DNA from 2 places in the Streptomyces siamensis genome. Region 1 is predicted to be linked to the other one. Evidence: riboswitches for the same ligand, from Rfam matches in the RefSeq annotation. Region 1 holds a riboswitch; the other holds the start of a gene.
What was found. A riboswitch is a leader RNA that binds a small molecule or an ion and turns the genes downstream of it on or off. The one in region 1 is predicted to bind glycine.
Positions count from the first base shown of each region.

Region 2: another riboswitch for glycine. It lies ahead of gcvT (glycine cleavage system aminomethyltransferase GcvT); the one in region 1 lies ahead of gcvP (aminomethyl-transferring glycine dehydrogenase).

Region 1 covers NZ_BAABKB010000045.1:301,743-311,641, forward strand. The annotation lists gene ABEB03_RS41530 (substrate-binding and VWA domain-containing protein) at 1-1,612, shown strand, start outside; gene ABEB03_RS41535 (glutamate--cysteine ligase) at 1,638-3,155, opposite strand; gene ABEB03_RS41540 (hypothetical protein) at 3,667-4,251, shown strand; gene ABEB03_RS41545 (DUF5999 family protein) at 4,695-4,901, shown strand; gene gcvP (aminomethyl-transferring glycine dehydrogenase) at 5,032-7,917, opposite strand; glycine riboswitch at 8,092-8,187, opposite strand; gene ABEB03_RS41555 (PRC-barrel domain-containing protein) at 8,301-8,675, shown strand; gene ABEB03_RS41560 (DNA polymerase IV) at 8,594-9,899, opposite strand, start outside.
Region 2 covers NZ_BAABKB010000034.1:34,993-44,891, forward strand. The annotation lists gene glyA (serine hydroxymethyltransferase) at 1-823, opposite strand, end outside; gene gcvH (glycine cleavage system protein GcvH) at 835-1,212, opposite strand; gene gcvT (glycine cleavage system aminomethyltransferase GcvT) at 1,421-2,539, opposite strand; glycine riboswitch at 2,574-2,686, opposite strand; glycine riboswitch at 2,687-2,784, opposite strand; gene ABEB03_RS35430 (AAA family ATPase) at 2,953-3,648, shown strand; gene ABEB03_RS35435 (enhanced serine sensitivity protein SseB) at 3,691-4,458, shown strand; gene ABEB03_RS35440 (enhanced serine sensitivity protein SseB C-terminal domain-containing protein) at 4,642-5,442, shown strand; gene ABEB03_RS35445 (ABC transporter permease) at 5,895-6,893, shown strand; gene ABEB03_RS35450 (ABC transporter substrate-binding protein) at 6,952-8,703, shown strand; gene ABEB03_RS35455 (ABC transporter permease) at 8,773-9,780, shown strand; gene ABEB03_RS35460 (ABC transporter ATP-binding protein) at 9,777-9,899, shown strand, end outside.

The DNA of each region.
Region 1 (9,899 bases):
CGGCGGGTCCTGCCAGGACGACGCCGTGCACCTGGAGGTGGCCGCCTCGCCGGACGTGGCGCCCGCTCTGCGGGCCGCCGCCGAGTACGCCCGCAAGAACAACATCACGTCCGACGGCCGCTGCCTCGACGTCGGCGTGAGCGCACGCGAGTCGTACAAGGTCACGGACGCGCTGCGGGCGGGCCGGAAGTCCGACGTCCAGGCATGGGTCCCGGACTCCGACATGTGGGTGCAGCGCGTCGCCGCGGACAGCTCCGCGACCCAGGTGACCAACGCGGGCAACATCGCCTCCTCCCCGGTCGGTGTCGCCATGGTCCCGTCCGCCGCGAAGTCGCTGGGATGGCCCCGGAAGACCTACACCTGGACCGAGTTGACCGGGGCCGCGATGCAGGACGACCGGCTGAGACTGGGCGCGGCCGATCCGGCGCGCAGCGCGACAGGTCTGCTGGCGCTGACACAGCTCAGCAGTGCCGCGGCGAGTGCCGAGGGCGGCGACACCCGGGCGGCCGCCATGGCGAAGGCCCTCTCGCAGCGCACCTCGGACAGCGACGGCCAGGTGCTGGACACGCTGCCGCGTGACTCCTCGGGGACCGAGCAGGGCAACCCGAAGCGCAATCAGGCGCTGATCCTGTCCGAACAGGCTGCGTTCGCGCACAACGCCGCGGCGGACGGCGGCGGGACGCTCGACCTCTTCTACCCCAAGGACGGGACGCCCCGGCTCGACTATCCGTTCGCCCTCGTCGACGAGCCGGAGCTGAGCACCGACGAGAGCCGCGCCGCCCTGCGGTTCATGACCCTGCTGGGCGAGCCGGAGCCGCAGCGCATCCTCGCGAAGCACGGGTTCCGCACGGACGCGGAGACCCCGTCCGACGCCCTGGTCAGCGGGGCCGGCGGCAGCCCCGAACAGCCGTTCACGCAGGCCTCGGCGGAACCGGCGTCGGCGAAGGCCCTCCAGGAGGCTCTCGGCATGTGGACGATCACGGTGCAGAGCGCCCGGATCACGACCGTGGTCGACGCGTCCGCCTCCATGTCCGAGCCCGTCGCGGGGACCGACCAGTCCCGTATGGACGTCACCAAGGCCTCCTTGTTGCAGGCCCTCGCCACCTTCACCCCGGAGGACGAGATCGGACTGTGGAAGTTCTCCACCCGTCTCGACGGCGATCGCGACTACCGGGTGCTCGTGCCGACGGAGCGGCTCGGCGACCGCAGGGGCACCGACACCCAGCGGGACCGGCTCTCGGCCGCCTTCAGCGCCCTCGAACCCGTCCCCGGCGGGGCGACCGGGCTCTACGACACCACGCTGGCCGCGTACAAGGCGGCCGTCTCGTCCTACGCGAAGGGGAAGTTCAACGCCTTGGTCCTCCTGACGGACGGCGTCAACCAGGATCCCGGGAGCATCTCGCGCTCCAGCCTCGTCGACCAGCTGCAACGGATCACCGACCCGCAGCGGCCGGTACCGCTGATCGCGATCGCGGTGGGCCCCGACGCCGACCGGCGGGAGATGGAGCAGATCGCCAAGGCGACCGGCGGCTCGGGCCATCAGGTCGACGACCCGTCGCAGATCCACTCGGTGATCCTGAAGGCGATCGTGGCGGCGGGCAGCCGAAGCTGACCCGCCGCTTGAGCCGACCGACCGATCAGCCGAGCGGCACCGGTTCGGGCAGCCCGACCGGCCAGGTGTGCACCGGCTCGCCGAGATGCATCAGCTCGCCGTAGCGCCGTGTCGTGGCGGCCAGCGCGGCCTCCCGGCTGAGCCCCTTCTCCAGGGCCCGGTGGAAGGTGGCCGCCTGCCACGTCGCTCCGTTGGCGCGCAATCGGCACCGATCCTCGATCACCCCCAGGTAGAGGTCACGGTCCGCGGGTTCGACACCCCAGGCGTCCAGCCCGGCGGCGGCCAGCGGCAGCAGCTCGTCACGGACCAGGTTGACCACGTCCACCTGGGTCGTCCCGCCGTACCGGCCCCGCCGCGGCCACTCCAGACGGGCGTCGATGCCGTGCCGGCAGGCGGCGTCGAAGTTCGCGGCCGCCGACTCGAAGGACAGCCGCGTCCACACGGGCCGCGACTCCTCGGCGAGCGCGCGGACGAGCCCGTAGTAGAAGGCCGCGTTGGCGATCACGTCGACGACGGTGGGGCCTGCGGGCAGGACCCGGTTCTCGACGCGCAGGTGGGGGACGCCGTCGGCGATGCCGTACACGGGCCTGTTCCAGCGGTACACCGTGCCGTTGTGCAGCACGAGTTCGGCGAGCTTGGGGGTGCCTCCGCCGTCCAGGACGGCCAGCGGGTCCTCGTCGTCGCAGATCGGCAGCAGCGGCGGGAAGAAGCGCAGGTTCTCCTCGAACAGCTCGTACGCCGAGGAGATCCACCGCTCGCCGAACCAGGTGCGCGGTCTGACCCCCTGGGCCTGCAACTCGGGCGGCCGGGTGTCCGTGGACTGCTGGAAGAGCGGCGGCCTCGACTCGCGCCACAGCTCGTGGCCGAACAGGAAGGGCGAGTTGGCCCCCACGGCGACCTGCGCGGCGGCCACCGCCTGCGCGGCGTTCCACACGTCCGCGAACCGGCCCGGGGTGACCTGGAGATGCAGTTGCACGGAGGTGCAGGCGGCTTCGGGCGCGATGGAACGCGATCTGCACACCAGGCGCTCGATGCCGTCGATGTCAAGGGCGAAGTCCTCTCCCCGGGCGGCCACGATCTGATCGTTGAGCAGTGTGTAACGGTCGACGTCCGACAGATTCGCAAGGACCAGGTGGCGCTGACCGAGTGTCGGCAGAATGCCGATCATCACGATTCCGGCATCGACCTCGCCCGCTTTTCGGTGCGCGTACGCGAGTGAGGTGCGCAGCTCCTCGGCGAGCCGGTCGAATACCCGGTCACCGAGCCGGTGTGGGGCTATGTTGACTTCCAGGTTGAACATGGCGAGTTCTGTTTGGAAATCGCGGCTCGCAATGCGATCGAGTACTTGCGCATTCATCATTCTGGGCATGCCGTCCGGTCCTGCGAGATTCAACTCGATCTCCAGGCCCATCAGATTCTTGGGGCGATCGAACCTCTTCTCCTCCAGCAGTCGCTCCAGCACCGTCAGACACTGGCGGAGCTTGTCGCGGTGGCGCTGGCGATCGGACAGGTCGAACGGCCCTGCCACGACCTTCTCCCCCATCGAAGTGTCCCTCCTCGGATGGGCGGCCGATGCTCCGGCCCCTGGCGTCCCGGGTCACGTGGGATGATGCCCCGGCATCGCCATTCATAACGCCCCCGGACGACCCCGCGGACCGCTAGGCTGGAGTCCGGGCCCCGGGCACATTCACGCGGCATGCGGCAATGTGCAAGTTACGGCCCGACATGATCTCGTGAAAAACGCCGACGAGAATCGGCCGACCGCTTCGGCGAAGCGTTCCGAGGTCATCGCGCCGCCCCCGCGCAGAATCGGGATGAATCTCCTCGTTTCATCGACCGAATAGCGCCTTGTTCTTCATATTCGGGACGACTAGACGAAACACCGTCTGAACACGTGTCGTATAAACTCCGCAAACGAGGCAGAGAATTGGCGCTCGCGGTCGTGGAACCTGTCGGCAGATCCAGACCCCACGCCCCTCTGACCCCGAGAGCTGACAGCGCCGTCCGCCCCCGCCCTCGTGCTGCCATGCCTGTCGAATGAGAGGCGACCCACCATGCCGCTGCATGTCCCCCCGGCTCCCGCGCCCGCCCTTCGCACCGTCCTCACGGCACTCGGTTCCCCCACCGCAGTCCGCGAGGCCCGCACCCCGTCCCTGCGTCTGGCCCAGGGGCCCGTCACACCCGAACTCCCGCTGCCCGTGCATGTCCTGGACCGGACCACTCCCGAGGGTGCGCCGGCCACCCGGCTCGCCGGCTGGCGCTTCCTGATCCGCAGCGGCGATCGCGCGGTGGCCGCGGCCGACACCATGCTGACACCCGACGGCTGGGCGTTCTCCCGCTTCTTCGAGGGCCCGTACATCACCGCGACCGAACGCGCCGTGCGTCAGGCCGAGTCCATGCAGCAGCCTTACCAGGCACGCCTGCTGTCCGTGCCGGAGCTGTACATGCTCACGCTCTGGCTGCACGGCGACTGCACCGCGGACGCCGCCACAGGGCTCCCCGCCGCCACCGACCTCCTCGTCCCGCTGGCTCCCGCGCCGCCCGGCATCGCCGCACACCGTCCGCACAGCGTCGCCGAGCTGCTGCCGGTGCTCACCCACCGGCTCACGCCCGCACCGCTGCTCATCACACCCGCGTAGGACCACGACCGCGCCGCCCGCACGGGCGGACACCCCCGTGAACCGCGCACGACAGGCACCGGCTCCCGTGCCCCGCCGCCGCTCCGCCGGCCGCGGGGCACGCCGCTGCGCACCGCCCGTCCCGGACCGCCGCACAAGCGCGCTCGTCGGTGCTCCACAGCGCTCGTACGAGGCAGGACGTGCCCGGCGCCCCGACCGGACTAGCCCTATTCGACCACCCCGAACCACCCGAAGAGACAGTGCAGTTGGGATGAACCGTCCGCACGGGTGATGCGTCATCAACCTGTAAGAAGCGGTGCCGCGAAATCCCTGCGGATTGACGTCCGTAGAGCAACACTGGTTTCCAGACCACACACCAACGGGGGGCGGCCATGAACTCATCGAGCCGCGGGACAGACACCACAGCCATCACTCACATCTCTACCCAGCGAAAGATCCCATCCATGTGCCAGCACCAGCCACCGTGTCCGTCAGCCGAGTCAGCCGACCGGGAGTCCGCCCGTCTCGTGGCGCACCACCCGGAGCAGGGATGGAGCCTGCTGTGCAACGGCGTTCTGCTCTTCGAGGACACCGGTGAGCTCCTGCCCGACGGTCAGATCATCGCCCCGCACCGCCCGCTGGGCAGCGCACAGGTGATGACGGCCGCCTGAGGCAACCACGGGTCGCAGGCACGCGGCCCGGACATACGAGGGGCCGGCCCGGAGACGTACTCTCCGAACCGGCCCCGACGCATGTCCGTGGGTGACTACTCCTCGTAGTCGCCCGCGTCCGCCGTGTCGATCAGTCCTCGTAGGCGTCCAGCGGCGGGCAGGAGCAGACGAGGTTCCGGTCGCCGTACGCCTGGTCGATGCGGCGCACCGGCGGCCAGTACTTGTCCGCGGCCGAGACACCGGCCGGGAAGACGGCCTCCTCGCGCGAGTACGCGTGGTTCCACTCGCCACCGAGCGCGGCGGCGGTGTGCGGGGCACCTCGCAGCGGGTTGTCGTCGACCGCCCACTCGCCCGAGCCGACCTTGTCGATCTCCGCGCGAATCGCGATCATCGCGTCGCAGAACCGGTCGAGCTCACCCAGGTCCTCGGACTCGGTCGGCTCGATCATCAGCGTCCCGGCCACCGGGAACGACATCGTCGGCGCGTGGAAGCCGTAGTCGATCAGGCGCTTGGCGATGTCGTCGACGCTCACGCCGGTCGCCTTGGTGAGCGGGCGCAGGTCGATGATGCACTCGTGCGCGACGAGCCCGCCCGGACCGGTGTAGAGCACCGGGTAGTGCGGCTCCAGACGCTTGGCGATGTAGTTCGCGGACAGCACCGCCACCTGCGTGGCGCGCTTGAGGCCCTCACCGCCCATGAGCCGGACGTAGGCCCAGGAGATCGGCAGGATGCCCGCGGAGCCCCACGGAGCGGCCGAGATCGGGCCCACACCGGTCTCCGGACCGGCCGCGGGCTGCAGGGGGTGGTTGGGCAGGTACGGCGCCAGGTGCGCGCGCACCCCGACCGGGCCGACGCCCGGGCCGCCACCGCCGTGCGGGATGCAGAACGTCTTGTGCAGGTTGAGGTGCGAGACGTCACCGCCGAAGTGCCCCGGCTTGGCCAGACCCACCAGCGCGTTGAGGTTGGCACCGTCGACGTAGACCTGACCGCCGGCCTCGTGGACCTGCGCGCAGATGTCGGCGACGTGCTCCTCGAACACTCCGTGCGTCGAGGGGTACGTGATCATCAGTACGGCGAGTTCGTCGCGGTACTGCTCGATCTTGGCACGCAGGTCCTCGACGTCGACCTCGCCGTCGTCCGCGGTCTTGACGACCACGACCTTCATGCCGGCCATCACGGCGCTCGCGGCGTTGGTGCCGTGCGCGGAGGACGGGATGAGGCAGACGGTGCGCTGCTCGTCGCCGTTGGCCCGGTGGTAGCCGCGGACGGCCAGCAGACCGGCCAGCTCGCCCTGCGAACCGGCGTTGGGCTGGAGCGAGACCTTGTCGTACCCGGTGACCTCGGCGAGCCGCTCCTCCAGCTCCGTGATCAGCGTGAGGTAGCCCTGAGCCTGCTCGGCCGGGACGAAGGGGTGCAGCTGGCCGAACTCGGGCCAGGTGACCGGCTCCATCTCCGTGGTCGCGTTGAGCTTCATCGTGCAGGAGCCCAGCGGGATCATGCCGCGGTCGAGCGCGTAGTCGCGGTCGGACAGCTTGCGCAGGTAGCGCAGCATCGCGGTCTCGGAGCGGTGCTGGTGGAACACCGGGTGGGTGAGGTAGTCGTCGGTGCGCAGCAGCGCGGCCGGCAGGGTGTCCTCGGCCGTGGCGTCGAGTGCCTCGACGTCGCCCTCGACACCGAACGCGGTCCACACGGCGCCGAGCTCGCGACGCGTGGTGGTCTCGTCACAGGAGATCGACACGTGGTCGGCGTCCGCCTGGTGGAGGTTGACGCCGTGCTCGCGGGCGGCGGCGACGATCTCAGCGGCCCGGCCCGGGACCCGCACGGTCAGCGTGTCGAAGTACGCGCCGTGCACGACCTCGACCCCGCCCGCCGTCAGACCCGCGGCGAGCACGGTGGCGTACCGGTGGGTGCGTCGCGCGATGGTCCGCAGACCGTCCGGACCGTGGTAGACGGCGTACATGCCGGCCATCACGGCGAGCAGCACCTGAGCAGTGCAGATGTTGCTGGTGGCCTTCTCCCGGCGGATGTGCTGCTCGCGCGTCTGCAGGGCGAGGCGGTACGCCTTGTGTCCGTCGGCGTCCACGGACACTCCGACCAGGCGACCGGGCAGGCTGCGGGCGAACTTCTCCTGCACCGCCATGTAGCCGGCGTGCGGACCGCCGAAGCCCATCGGCACACCGAAGCGCTGCGTCGTACCTACGGCGATGTCGGCGCCGAGCTCGCCCGGCGAGGTGAGCACGGTCAGGGCGAGGAGGTCGGCGGCCACGGTGACCACGGCGCCGAGCTCGTGGGCCTGGTCGACGACCGCCTTGATGTCGCGTACGGCACCGGAGGCGCCGGGGTACTGGAGCAGCACGCCGTTGATGTCGCGCTCGGCGATCTCGGCCGGGATGCCCTCGCTGAGGTCGGCGACGACGACCTCGACGCCGGTCGGCTCGGCGCGAGTCTCGATGACGGCGATGGTCTGCGGCAGGGCGTCCGCGTCGACCAGGAAGAGGCCGTTCTTGTTCTTGCCCATGCGCCGGGACAGCGCCATCGCCTCCGCGGCGGCGGTGCCCTCGTCGAGCAGCGAGGCGCCCGAGGTCGGCAGCCCGGTCAGCTCGGCGACCACGGTCTGGAAGTTGAGGAGCGCCTCCAGGCGGCCCTGCGAGATCTCCGGCTGGTAAGGCGTGTACGCGGTGTACCAGGCCGGGTTCTCCATGACATTGCGCAGGATCACCGGCGGCGTGAACGTGCCGTAGTAGCCGAGGCCGATCATCGAACCGAGCACCTCGTTGCGGTCCGCGAGGGAACGCAGCTCGGCGAGGACCTCCGCCTCGGTACGCGCGCCGGGAAGCTTCAGCGCCTCGGCATTCTTGATCACGTCCGGCACCGCGGCGGCCGTCAGATCGTCGAGCGAGCCGTATCCGACGTGGGCGAGCATCTTGGCCCTGGCCTCGAGGTCGGGCCCGATGTGGCGCTGCTCAAAGGGGATTCCCTGTTCGAGCTCGGAGAGCGGAATGCGGTGGGCGGTCATTGCGGAGGCCTCCTGGTCTGACGCGACCTTCGAGGGGCACCCCGGCACGGGTACCCCGACGGCCTCCCCCTCTGTCATCTCAACCTGAGAGCTTCACCGGCCCGTCCGACGTGCCGGTTTTCACCGTCGGTGAGGGCGGAGGCCATCGGCGACCGCCCTGCTTTCCAGAGTGACCTCGTCCGTGCGGTACGTGTGCCTGAGAGATTCCGGGGAGGATTTGCTCCTTCGGCGCCTCCGATGAAGTCTGGAGGACTCTCCCGCACGGGGTCAGCAGCCGCTGTCAGCCTACCAGCGAGGACAAGACACGATCCTTCGAGTGGCCGCCTGCCTGAATCTGCTCTTTTGTAGTGCTTACGGATGAGTTGCGACCAAGTGGAGGGCCCGTGCAGACCGACATCGATCCGCGCAACCTGATCGGCCGCAAGGCGTTCGACCGCAATGGCACCAAGATCGGCACGATCGACGAGGTGTACCTCGACGACGCGACCGGTGTACCGGAGTGGGCGGCCATACGCACAGGCCTCTTCAGCAGGGACGCTTTCGTGCCCCTGGAGCCCAGTGAACTCGTGGAAGGGGCCCTGCGCATCCCCTTCGACCGGGCCCTGATCAAGGACGCTCCCGACTTCGGCGTGGGCCGGCACCTCTCGCCCGAGCAGGAGCTCCAGCTCTACCACCACTACGGACTCGACGTGGCGGCCCCCTCCCCGCCTCCGCCGGACCGTGACTTCGGCAAGGTCGCGGGCTCGGACGAGCCCTGACCCGGATGCTCCAACGCGTCCGGGGAATCCACCGCAACGACCAGGGGCAGCGGATCGGCCGGCTCCAGCTCGGGGTCGTCGGTCCGGAACGTCTTGACCCGCCCCGGCACGGAGTAGGGCGTCTCGAACCGCACCGTGACCCGCCCCAGGCCACTGCCCTGGACCCAGCCGTGCCCGTGCTCGGCATGCCGCACATCGTGCCCGGCGGGCCACCGGCGCTCGGCGGGCGCCTCCGGTGACGCCCCGGAATCGCGCGACTCCTCGTCGGCGGGGTGCTCCTGGCCGGGGGGCTCCTCCGCCGTGGCACGGGCCTGCGCCTGCGCGAAAAGGTCCTCCTGCGTGTAGTCCGCGAGCCCGGAGACTCCGACCCCCAGCAGCCGCACCCCACCGGTCGTGTCCACGGCCTCCAGGAGCCGCGCGGCGGCCTCCCGCACGACCGCCGGATCGTCCGTGGGCCCCCGCAGCGTCTCGGACCGGGTGAGTGTCGAGAAGTCGTACCTCCGCACCTTCAGGACGATGGTCCGCCCCGACAGCCCCGCCCCGCGCAGCCGCTGCACACAGCGGTCGGCGAGCCGCTGCACCTCCAGACCGACCCGCATCCGGTCGTGGATGTCCACGTCATAGGTGTCCTCGACCGAGACGGACTTCGTCTCCCGCTCGGCGACCACGGGCCGCTCGTCGTGCGCCAGCGCCATCGCGTGGAGCGCGTGTCCGTGCGCCTTCCCCAGCAGTCGCACGAGCTCGTCCTCACCCGCCTCGGCGATCTCCTCGACCGTGGTGATCCCCGCCCGCCGCAGATGGTCCCCGGTGGCGGGACCCACGCCGGGCAGCGTCCGCACCGACATCGGCCCCAGGAGCGCGCGCTCGGTGCCGGGCTCTATCAGGACCAGTCCGTCGGGCTTGGCCTGCTCAGAGGCGATCTTCGCGAGCATCTTGGACGCGGCGAGGCCCACCGATCCCGTGAGTCCCGTGACGGCACGGATGTCCGCGCGCAGCTTCACCCCGGCGAGCCGCGCCGAGCCCTCGTCCCAGGCGGCGCCCCCCGCTTCCAGGTCCACGAAGGCTTCGTCCAGGCTCAGCGGCTCCACCAGGGGCGACAGGGCCCGCAGCAGCGCCATCACCTGCTCGCTGACCTCCTTGTAGAGGCTGAAGCGGGGCACGAGATACGCGGCGTTCGGTGCGAGGCGGCGAGCCTGGGCCATGGGCATCGCCGAGTGGACGCCG
Region 2 (9,899 bases), on a different contig from region 1:
TGAACGAGACGGCCTTGGCCGCGATCACGTGCTCCAGCGGGCCGCCCTGCTGACCGGGGAAGACCGCGGAGTTGATCTTCTTGGCCAGCTCGGCCGTCGAGAGGATCACGCCGCCGCGCGGGCCGCCCAGCGTCTTGTGGGTGGTCGTGGTGACGACGTGGGCGTGCGGCACCGGGTTGGGGTGCAGGCCCGCGGCGACGAGTCCGGCGAAGTGCGCCATGTCGACCATGAGGTACGCGCCGACCTCGTCGGCGATGCGGCGGAACTCCGCGAAGTCGAGCTGGCGCGGGTAGGCCGACCAGCCCGCCACGATCAGCTTCGGCCGGGACTCCTTGGCCAGGCGCTCGACCTCGGCCATGTCGACCTGACCGGTCTCGTCGTCCACGTGGTAGGCGACCACGTCGTACAGCTTGCCGGAGAAGTTGATCTTCATGCCGTGGGTCAGGTGCCCGCCGTGCGCGAGGTTCAGACCCATGATCGTGTCGCCCGGCTTGAGCAGCGCGAACATCGCGGCCGCGTTGGCCTGGGCGCCCGAGTGCGGCTGCACGTTCGCGTGCTCGGCACCGAAGAGCGCCTTGATGCGGTCGATGGCGATCTGCTCGACCACGTCGACGTGCTCGCAGCCGCCGTAGTAGCGGCGGCCGGGGTAGCCCTCGGCGTACTTGTTGGTCAGGACCGAACCCTGGGCCTCCATGACCGCGACCGGAGCGAAGTTCTCCGACGCGATCATCTCCAGGGTGGACTGCTGGCGGTGCAGCTCGGCGTCGACGGCGGCGGCGACGTCCGGGTCCAGTTCGTGAAGGGGCGTGTTCAGAAGCGACATGCGGTGACTCCTCAGCCGGCGGTGAAAGCGGTGTACTCGTCCGCGGACATGAGGTCCTCCGGCTCGTCCGTGACGCGTACCTTGAACAGCCAGCCGCCCTCGAAGGGGGCGGAGTTCACCAGCGACGGGTCGTCCACCACGTCCTGGTTGGCCTCGACGACCTCGCCGGTGACCGGCGCGTAGAGGTCGCTGACCGACTTGGTCGACTCCAGCTCGCCGCAGGACTCGCCCGCGGTCACCGTGTCACCGACCTCCGGAAGCTGGGCGTAGACGACGTCGCCGAGCGCGTTGGCCGCGAACTCGGTGATGCCGACCGTCGAGACGCCGTCCTCGGCGACCGACAGCCACTCGTGCTCCTTGCTGTAGCGCAGCTGCTGGGGGTTGCTCATGGCCTGAATTCTCCTGTACGCGGGGGACTGCTGATGTCGGGGGTACCCCGTGCCCGGACGAAGCCGGAAACCCGGGGGAGGGGTGGTCATGGGATACGAGACGGCACGCCGGGGCACAGGTCACGCACCAACGCGCGCGGGTACCCCCGCGGCGCTCGCTCGGTCCGCTTCCTACCGGTGCCCATGGCGCCCGTCGCGCGCCCGGTGCCTACTTCTGGCGCTTGTAGAACGGCAGGGCCACGACCTCGTACGGCTCGTGGCTGCCCCGGATGTCCACGCCGACCCCGGCGGACCCGGGCGCCGCGTGCGCGGCGTCGACGTACGCGATCGCGATCGGCTTGCCCAGCGTCGGGGAGGGGGCGCCCGAGGTGACCTCGCCGATCACCGTGCCGTCGGCGACGACGGTGTACCCGGCGCGCGGTACGCGACGGCCCTCGGCGATCAGGCCGACGAGCACCCGCGGAGGGTTCTTCTCGGCCCGCTCGGCGGCGGCCTCCAGGGCCTTGCGTCCCACGAAGTCGCCCTCCTTCTCGAACTTCACGACCCGCCCGAGCCCGGCGTCGAAGGGCGTCAGCGAGGTGGTCAGCTCGTGCCCGTACAGCGGCATGCCGGCCTCCAGGCGCAGCGTGTCGCGGCAGGACAGGCCGCAGGGGACGAGGCCGACGGGGGCGCCCGCCTCGGTCAGTGCCTGCCACAGCCGCTCGGCGTCCGCGGGTGCCACGAACAGCTCGAAGCCGTCCTCACCGGTGTAGCCGGTGCGGGCGATGAGCGCCGGGACGCCGGCCACGGTGCCCGGCAGGCCCGCGTAGTACTTCAGGCCGTCCAGGTCCGCGTCGGTGAGCGACTTGAGGATGCCGGGGGACTCGGGGCCCTGTACGGCGATCAGGGCGTACGCGTCGCGGTCGTCGCGGACCTCGGCGTCGAACCCGTCCGCACGCCCGGTGAGCGCGTCGAGGACCACCTGGGCGTTGGAGGCGTTGGCGACGACCATGTACTCGGTCTCGGCGAGCCGGTAGACGATCAGGTCGTCGAGGATGCCGCCGTCCTCCTGGCAGATCATCGTGTAGCGCGCGCGGCCGACGCCGACGGAGGCGATGTTGCCGACCAGGGCGTAGTTCAGCAGGGCGGCGGCCTGCGGCCCGGTGACGGTGATCTCGCCCATGTGCGAGAGGTCGAACAGGCCGGCCTTCGTGCGGACGGCGAGGTGCTCGTCGCGCTCGGAGCCGTACCGCAGGGGCATGTCCCAGCCTGCGAAGTCGGTCATCGTCGCGCCGAGCGAGCGATGCAGGGCATCGAGCGCGGTGTGACGGGGTGCGTTGCTGCTCATCGGTGGGGCTCCCAAGGCATGACGGCGAGGTCGTTCCTCCCCATCTGTCATCGGAACCTGAGAGGTTCGCCACGACCCCACGAAACGGTGGTCATGACTTGCACCTTGGGTGGAGCCACTGGTCAGCGGCCCGCTTTTCAGATGTGCCTCGCCCGCGCGGTAACGGGGCCTGAGAGATTCAAGGGAGGGACTTGCTCCTTCGGCGCCCGGGGACTAGTACCCCAGGACTCTCCCGCGCGGATTCAAGCGGCCGGTATGCAGTTGGCGCGCACATCATTGCACGCGCCGTCCGATCGGGGCAGTCCGCATCTGTAACCGGCCTGTGGCAGTCCGAGTACGGAAACGAGAGAGACCACGCATTACCTTCTCTTTACACTCGACGGGGATGGGACTCCACACCCAAGGGGAGGACGATCACGGTGAACAGGACCACGGCGTACGCGACGACCTCGGGCATTGCCCTGCCCAAGCAGCCCGGCGCCCCGGCCCGGGAGGCGTGCGGCCCGCTCCCGGCGGCCGTCGTCCGCGACCTCAGGGCCCGCGCCGGGCACAGCCCGCACGGCCTGCTCTTCGGGGCGTCCGACGTCGTGGTGGTCACGGGGCTGCCCGGCAGCGGCAAGTCGACCCTGATGCGCCGTGCCGTCAAGGGCCCGCGCATCGACTCCCAGGACACGCGTGACCGCTGGGACGCCAGGATGGCCCGATGGCTGCCGTACGCGGTCTACCGCCCCTTCGTCCGCCTTGCGCACTACGCGGGGCTGCGTCGCACGCTGCGCTCCGGCGCCGGCGTCGTGGTGCACGACTGCGGCACACAGGCCTGGGTGCGCCGCTGGCTGGCCCGCGAGGCCCGGCGCCGGGGCGGCTCGCTGCACCTGCTGCTGCTCGACGTCCCGCCCGGCACGGCGCTCCGGGGCCAGCACGACCGGGGTCGCGGTGTCTCGCGCTACGCCTTCGCTCGGCATCGCGGAGCCGTGGCCCGGCTGCTGCGCGCCGTGGAGAAGGGCGACCTGCCCGAGGGCTGCGGCTCGGCGGTGCTCATCGACCGCGAGGCCGCGGACGTGCTGCGCCGGATCGACTTCGACGGCCGGGCCGTCACCGGCGCCCACTAATCTTTCCAGCCGGAACAGTGGTTCGAAGCAGGCGGTAGACAGATGGACTTCCCGGCACAGGCGCACCCCCATCCGCACGGCGGATGGCCCGGCAACGAGCTGGAGGAGGTGCTGTCCGCCTCGCTCGGCGTGCCCTCGGCCGGTGCCCGCATCGTCGAGGTCCTCGGCCGCAGCTTCGTCTGGGTGCCCCTGCCGAGCGGCGGCGGTCCGCACAGCGGCCCCCTCGACCTGCCGACGCTGGAGATCGAGGGCCAGGCGTACGTCCCCGTGTTCAGCTCCGAGGAGCAGTTCCGCCAGGTCACCGGCGGTCATCTGTCGTACACGATCGCGCCCGCCGTCGAGTTCGCCCGGGGCCTGCCGCCCCAGGTCGGCATCGCGGTCAACCCGGACGGCGTGGTCGGCGTACCCCTGCCGCCCGTCGCGGTCGCCGAGCTGTGCCGGGCGGGGCGGACCCCGCTGGACGGGCCGGCCGGCGGCGGCCGGGTGCGGCTGTTCGAGCCCGACTGGCAGGACGACCCGGTGGACTTCCTGTCCGCCGCGTCGGCCGAGTTCGCCGGGACCGGCGTCGTGCTCAGCGCCCGCCGCTGCCTGGCCAGCATCGAGGGCGGCGACCCGGTGATGTTCATCGGCGTCGAGCTCTCCCAGTGGGAGGGCGACGCCCGCACCCTCCCGCTCGACGCGCTGGGCCGTGCCCTCGGCCGGGTCCCGGTCGGCCACGCCGTGAACCTGGTTCTCCTGGACGTCGCCCAGGACCCGGTGGGCGACTGGATGCGCGCCCAGGTGCGGCCCTTCTACCAGCGCGAGTACTGACCCCGGCACCAGCGTGAGCGGTGACACCACGGAGACCCGTGACGCCGTGCGTCAAGTCGCTGTCAGGATCGCCGCTTAAGCTGGTTTCATGGCTCGGTCGAGGTGTTGACGCAGGTTCGTCACCGGTGGCTCGGGCGTATTGGATGAGTTCGTCGTGAATTGTTCGCGAAGGGGCGGTTGAGGGTGAGCGCGTCGGGCACGGCCGCGGCCGGGCAGGTCGAGCACATGCTGCGCCAGGTGACCCCCGGGCGCTACGACGCCTACGAGGCGCTCCTTCGCGCGCTCGCGACCCCGTCGTCCGGTCAGGTCTGGATGCTCCTGTGGCACGGCCAGGCCGGGTCCCCGGACGCCCAGTACGGGAACATGGAGGTGGACGGCTTCGGGTACGCCCCGTGCGTCACCTCCGCCCAGGAGCTCTCGGCCAGCGGCTGGAACCGCTCGTACGAGGTGGTCGACGGCCTCGACGTCGCCCGCACCCTCTACCCCGACCATTTCGGCCTCTGGCTCAATCCGCACGCGCCCGGCGGCGGCCTGGGCATCCCCTGGCTGGACCTGCGGCGCATCGCCGCGGGCCTGGAGCGGCAGCCCGCCGGACCGCTTCGGCTGTCCGAACCGGGCATCGAGATCCCGCAGTTCTACGCCCTGCTCACGCAGAACGCGCACCGCACCTCCGCCGTGCGGTCGCTGCGCCGCGCCTGGGTTCAGCCCGCGCTCGGGGCGCCCTATCTCGCCATCGGCCTTGACGTGTACGACACTTCGCCGCCCGCGGTCGACTCGGTGCGCGCCATGATGCAGCAGTCCATCGGCGCGGTCCCCGACGGGCTGCCCGTCTCGACCGTGGCGATGTCCGACGAGTACGACCCGGTGGCCATGTGGCTGCGCGTCAACGCCCGGCCGTTCTACGACCGTGAGGCCCACGCGGCCCCGGCCCAGGCGCCGATGGCGGGCGGCTACGGTTATCCGCCGGCCCGCGGAGGATACTGACGGCGCACGCCGCCGGCCCGCCGTCCCTGGCTCAGCGGTCGCGGAGGTGTTCCTCGCGGCAGTCTCTCACGCCTGACCTGCACGGGAACCGGCGTTAGGGCTGCTTGTCCGGGTTGGGTAGGAGGCGTGCCGAAAGAGGGCGTCATGGCCCCTTCCGGCGCAACTGCCCCCCGTCCGCCTCGCGTTACCCACTGTTCGGATAACGGAATCCCCTTAAGAGCATCACGGTTGCGCATACTTTCTCCATCAGACCTGGCACGTGATCGTGGCGGCACTGAAGACTCGCCCATCAGACATGGGGTCATCGATCCTGTGAGCGAGTGCAAGTCGAACGATCAGCCGGGTCACCAGGTCGCACCATCTGCGGCCGACCTCCCGGCACGCAAGTGAACCAAGCCGCAGACAGCGGCGGGCGTAGGCCGGTCACCACCGGCGAGAGGGGTCGGGTCACTGTGACCGCACCGATCGAGACCACCGGGGCGGGACCGGAAGCGCAGCCGGAGGCTGTGCTTGCCGGTGTCGAAAAGGGGCAGATCGAGGGCCGTTCCCTGGGACAGATCGCCTGGACGCGCTTCAAGCGCGACAAGGTGGCGGTTGCCGGCGGTGTCATCGTCGTGCTGCTCATCCTGCTGGCCGTGCTCTCGCGGCCCATCCAGGCGATGTTCGGGCTGGACCCGAACGCCTTCCACCAGGATCTGATCGACCCCAACACCTCGCTGCCCAAGGGCGGCTTCGGCGGCATGAGCGCGGACCACCCGCTGGGCGTGGACCCGAAGTTCGGCCGCGACATCGCCACCCGCATCCTGGAGGGCTCCTGGGTGTCGCTGGTGGTCGCCTTCGGCGCCACCATCCTGTCCAACGTGATCGGCGCGATCCTCGGCGTCGTCGCCGGCTACTACGGCGGGCGGGTCGACTCGATCATCAGCCGTCTGATGGACACCTTCCTCGCCTTCCCCCTCCTGCTCTTCGCCATCGCCATCTCCGCCACCCTCCAGGGCGGCGCGTTCGGCCTCGAAGGGCTCCCGCTCCACCTGAGCGTGCTGATCTTCGTCATCGGCTTCTTCAACTGGCCCTACCTGGGCCGCATCGTCCGCGGTCAGACGCTCGCCCTGCGCGAGCGGGAATTCGTGGACGCCTCCCGGGGCATGGGCGCCAAGGGCCCCTACATCCTCTTCCGGGAGCTGCTGCCCAACCTGGTCGGCCCGATCATCGTCTACTCGACGCTGCTCATCCCGACCAACATCCTCTTCGAGGCGTCCCTGAGCTTCCTCGGGGTCGGCATCCAGCCCCCGCAGGCGTCGTGGGGCGGCATGCTCAGGGAGGCGGTCACCTTCTACGAGGTGGACCCGCAGTTCATGATCGTGCCTGGTCTCGCCATCTTCGTGACCGTCCTGGCGTTCAACCTGCTGGGTGACGGTCTCCGCGACGCTCTCGACCCGCGCAGTCGCTGACGCCTGCCGACACCGAGAGTCCATCAAGTTTCCGACAATGGAGGGGAACCCGACCATCATGCGAAGGTCAGCGCTGGCCGCTATTGCGGCCATCGGCTCCGCGAGCCTGCTCGTTGCAGGTTGCAGCAAGGCCGATGACAACAAGAACGACAACGGCAACAAATCGGCTGGGGCCAACGCCGCGACCAAGGATGTCGTCAACGCCTCCACGAAGAAGGGCGGGACGGTCACCTACGAGCTGTCCGACGTCCCGGACTCCTTCGACCCCGGCAACACGTACTACGCGTACATGTACAACCTCAGCCGGCTGTACGCCCGCCCGCTGATGACGTTCCAGCCCGGCGCCGGCGAGAAGGGCAACACCCTCGTCCCGGACCTCGCCGAGAGCAAGGGCGTCCCGAGCGACGGCGGCAAGACCTGGACGTACAAGCTGCGTTCGGGCCTGAAGTACCAGGACGGCTCCGCGATCACCTCGAAGGACGTCAAGTACGCCGTCGAGCGCTCGAACTTCGCGCGTGACGTGCTCTCCCTCGGCCCGAACTACTTCCAGCAGTTCCTGGCCGGCGGCGACAAGTACAAGGGCCCCTACAAGGACAAGAGCGCCAAGGGCCTGTCGTCGATCGAGACCCCCGACGACACCACGATCGTCTTCCACCTGAAGACGGCCTTCCAGGAGTTCGACTACCTGGTCGCCGCCCCGCAGACCGCTCCGGTGCCCCAGGCCAAGGACAAGGGCGTCGACTACGTCAAGAGCATCGTCTCCTCGGGCTCCTACAAGTTCCAGAGCTACTCCGAGGGCAAGCAGGCCGTCCTCGTGCGCAACGAGAACTGGGACGCGAAGACCGACCCGCTGCGCAAGCAGTACCCCGAAAAGATCGTCGTCAACCTGAAGGTCAACGCCGAGACGATCGACAAGGACGTCCTCGCGGGCGACGCGATCGACCTCGGTGGTACGGGTGTCCAGGCCGCGACCCAGGCGCAGCTGCTCAGCTCCGCCGAGAAGAAGGCCGGCACGGACAACACCTACGGTGGCCGTCTCGTCTACATGGCGATCAACACCAAGGTGAAGCCGTTCGACAAGGTCGAGTGCCGCAAGGCCGTGCAGTTCGCGATCGACAAGGTCTCGGTGCAGACCGCCGAGGGCGGCCCGATCCGTGGTGACGTCGCCTCCACCGTTCTCCCGCCGGACATCCCGGGCTACGAGAAGTCGGACGTCTACGCGTCCGCCGGCAACAAGGGCGACGAGGCCAAGGCCAAGGAGCAGCTGAAGGCCTGCGGCAAGACGAGCATCAAGACGAACATCTCCGCGCGCAGCGACCGCCCGCAGGAGATCGACGCCGCCACCGCGATCATCAACTCGCTGAAGAAGGTCGGCATCGACGCCAGCCTGAAGCAGTACCCGTCGGGCAAGTACTTCACCGACTACGCGGGTGTCCCGAAGTTCACCGAGAAGCAGAACATCGGCCTGATCATGATGCAGTGGGGCGCCGACTGGCCGTCCGGCTACGGCTTCCTGCAGCAGATCCTGAACGGCTCCGCGATCGGCGAGTCCGGTAACACCAACCTGTCGCAGTACGACAACAAGGATGTCAACGCCCTCCTCGAGAAGGCGATCGGCACCCAGGACGACGCGGCGCGCAACACGCTGTACACGCAGATCGACAAGCAGACCATGGACGACGCGGTTCTCGTCCCGCTGACCTACTTCAAGGTCCTGCTGGCCCGCCCGCAGGGTTACACCAACCTGGTCTCCACGGCGGCCTTCAGCGGTCAGTACGACTACCTCAACATCGGCACCACCAAGAAGTAGCAGCCCCGGAAGGCAGGTGAAGGCATTGGTGCCCGCGGGCTCAGCCCGCGGGCACCAGCGCCGATCCCCGTGATCTCGTACATCCTCCGTCGGACGGTAGCGGCAGTGATCCTGCTGCTGGTCGTCTCCGCGGTCACCTTCGCCATCTTCTTCCTGCTGCCACGGCTCGCCGGCCAGTCCGCGGACCAGCTGGCGCAGCAGTACATCGGTAAGAGCCCGTCGAAGGCCGACATCGCCGCGGTCAAGCACAACCTCGGTCTGGACCAACCCCTGTACGTCCAGTACTGGCACTTCATCAAGGGGATCGTGGCCGGCGCCACCTATGACCTGGGCCCCACCACGGTGCACTGCAACGCGCCGTGCTTCGGGTACTCCTTCAAGACCCACGTCGCGGTGTGGCCTCAGCTGACCTCCCGCCTTCCGGTGACCATCTCGCTCGCAGCGGGTGCCGCCGTCCTGTGGCTGATCTCGGGCGTGGCGGTCGGTGTGATCTCCGCGCTGAAGCCGCGCTCGTTCTTCGACCGCGCCTTCATGGGTGTCGCGCTCGCGGGCGTCTCGCTGCCCATGTTCTTCACGGGCAACCTGGCGATCCTCCTCTTCACCTACCAGTGGCCGATCTTCGGCCGCACCTACGTCCCGTTCACCGAGAACCCGGCGCAGTGGGCCAACACCCTCTTCCCCGCCTGGTGTTCACTCGCGCTCCTGTACTCCGCCATCTACGCGCGGCTCACCCGCTCGGGCATGCTGGAGACGATGAACGAGGACTTCATCCGCACGGCCCGCGCCAAGGGCCTGCGCGAGCGCAACGTCGTGGTCCGGCACGGACTGCGCGCTGCCCTCACCCCGATCATCACCGTCTTCGGCATGGACCTCGGTCTGCTGCTCGGCGGTGCGCTGATCACCGAGACCGTGTTCTCCCTGCACGGTGTCGGCCAGTACGCGGTGCAGGCCATCGAGGACAACGACCTGCCCCCGATCCTGGGCGTGACCCTGCTCGCCGCCTTCTTCGTCGTGATCGCAAATCTTCTGGTGGACCTGCTCTACGCGGCCGCCGACCCGCGGGTGAGGCTCTCGTGACCGAACTCTCCAAGACCGGCGCCGCGGTGGGCGAGCCCGTCAACGCCCCCTCAAACGCGCCGAGCGCGTTCCTCGAAGTGCGTGACCTCAAGGTGCACTTCCCGACCGACGACGGCCTG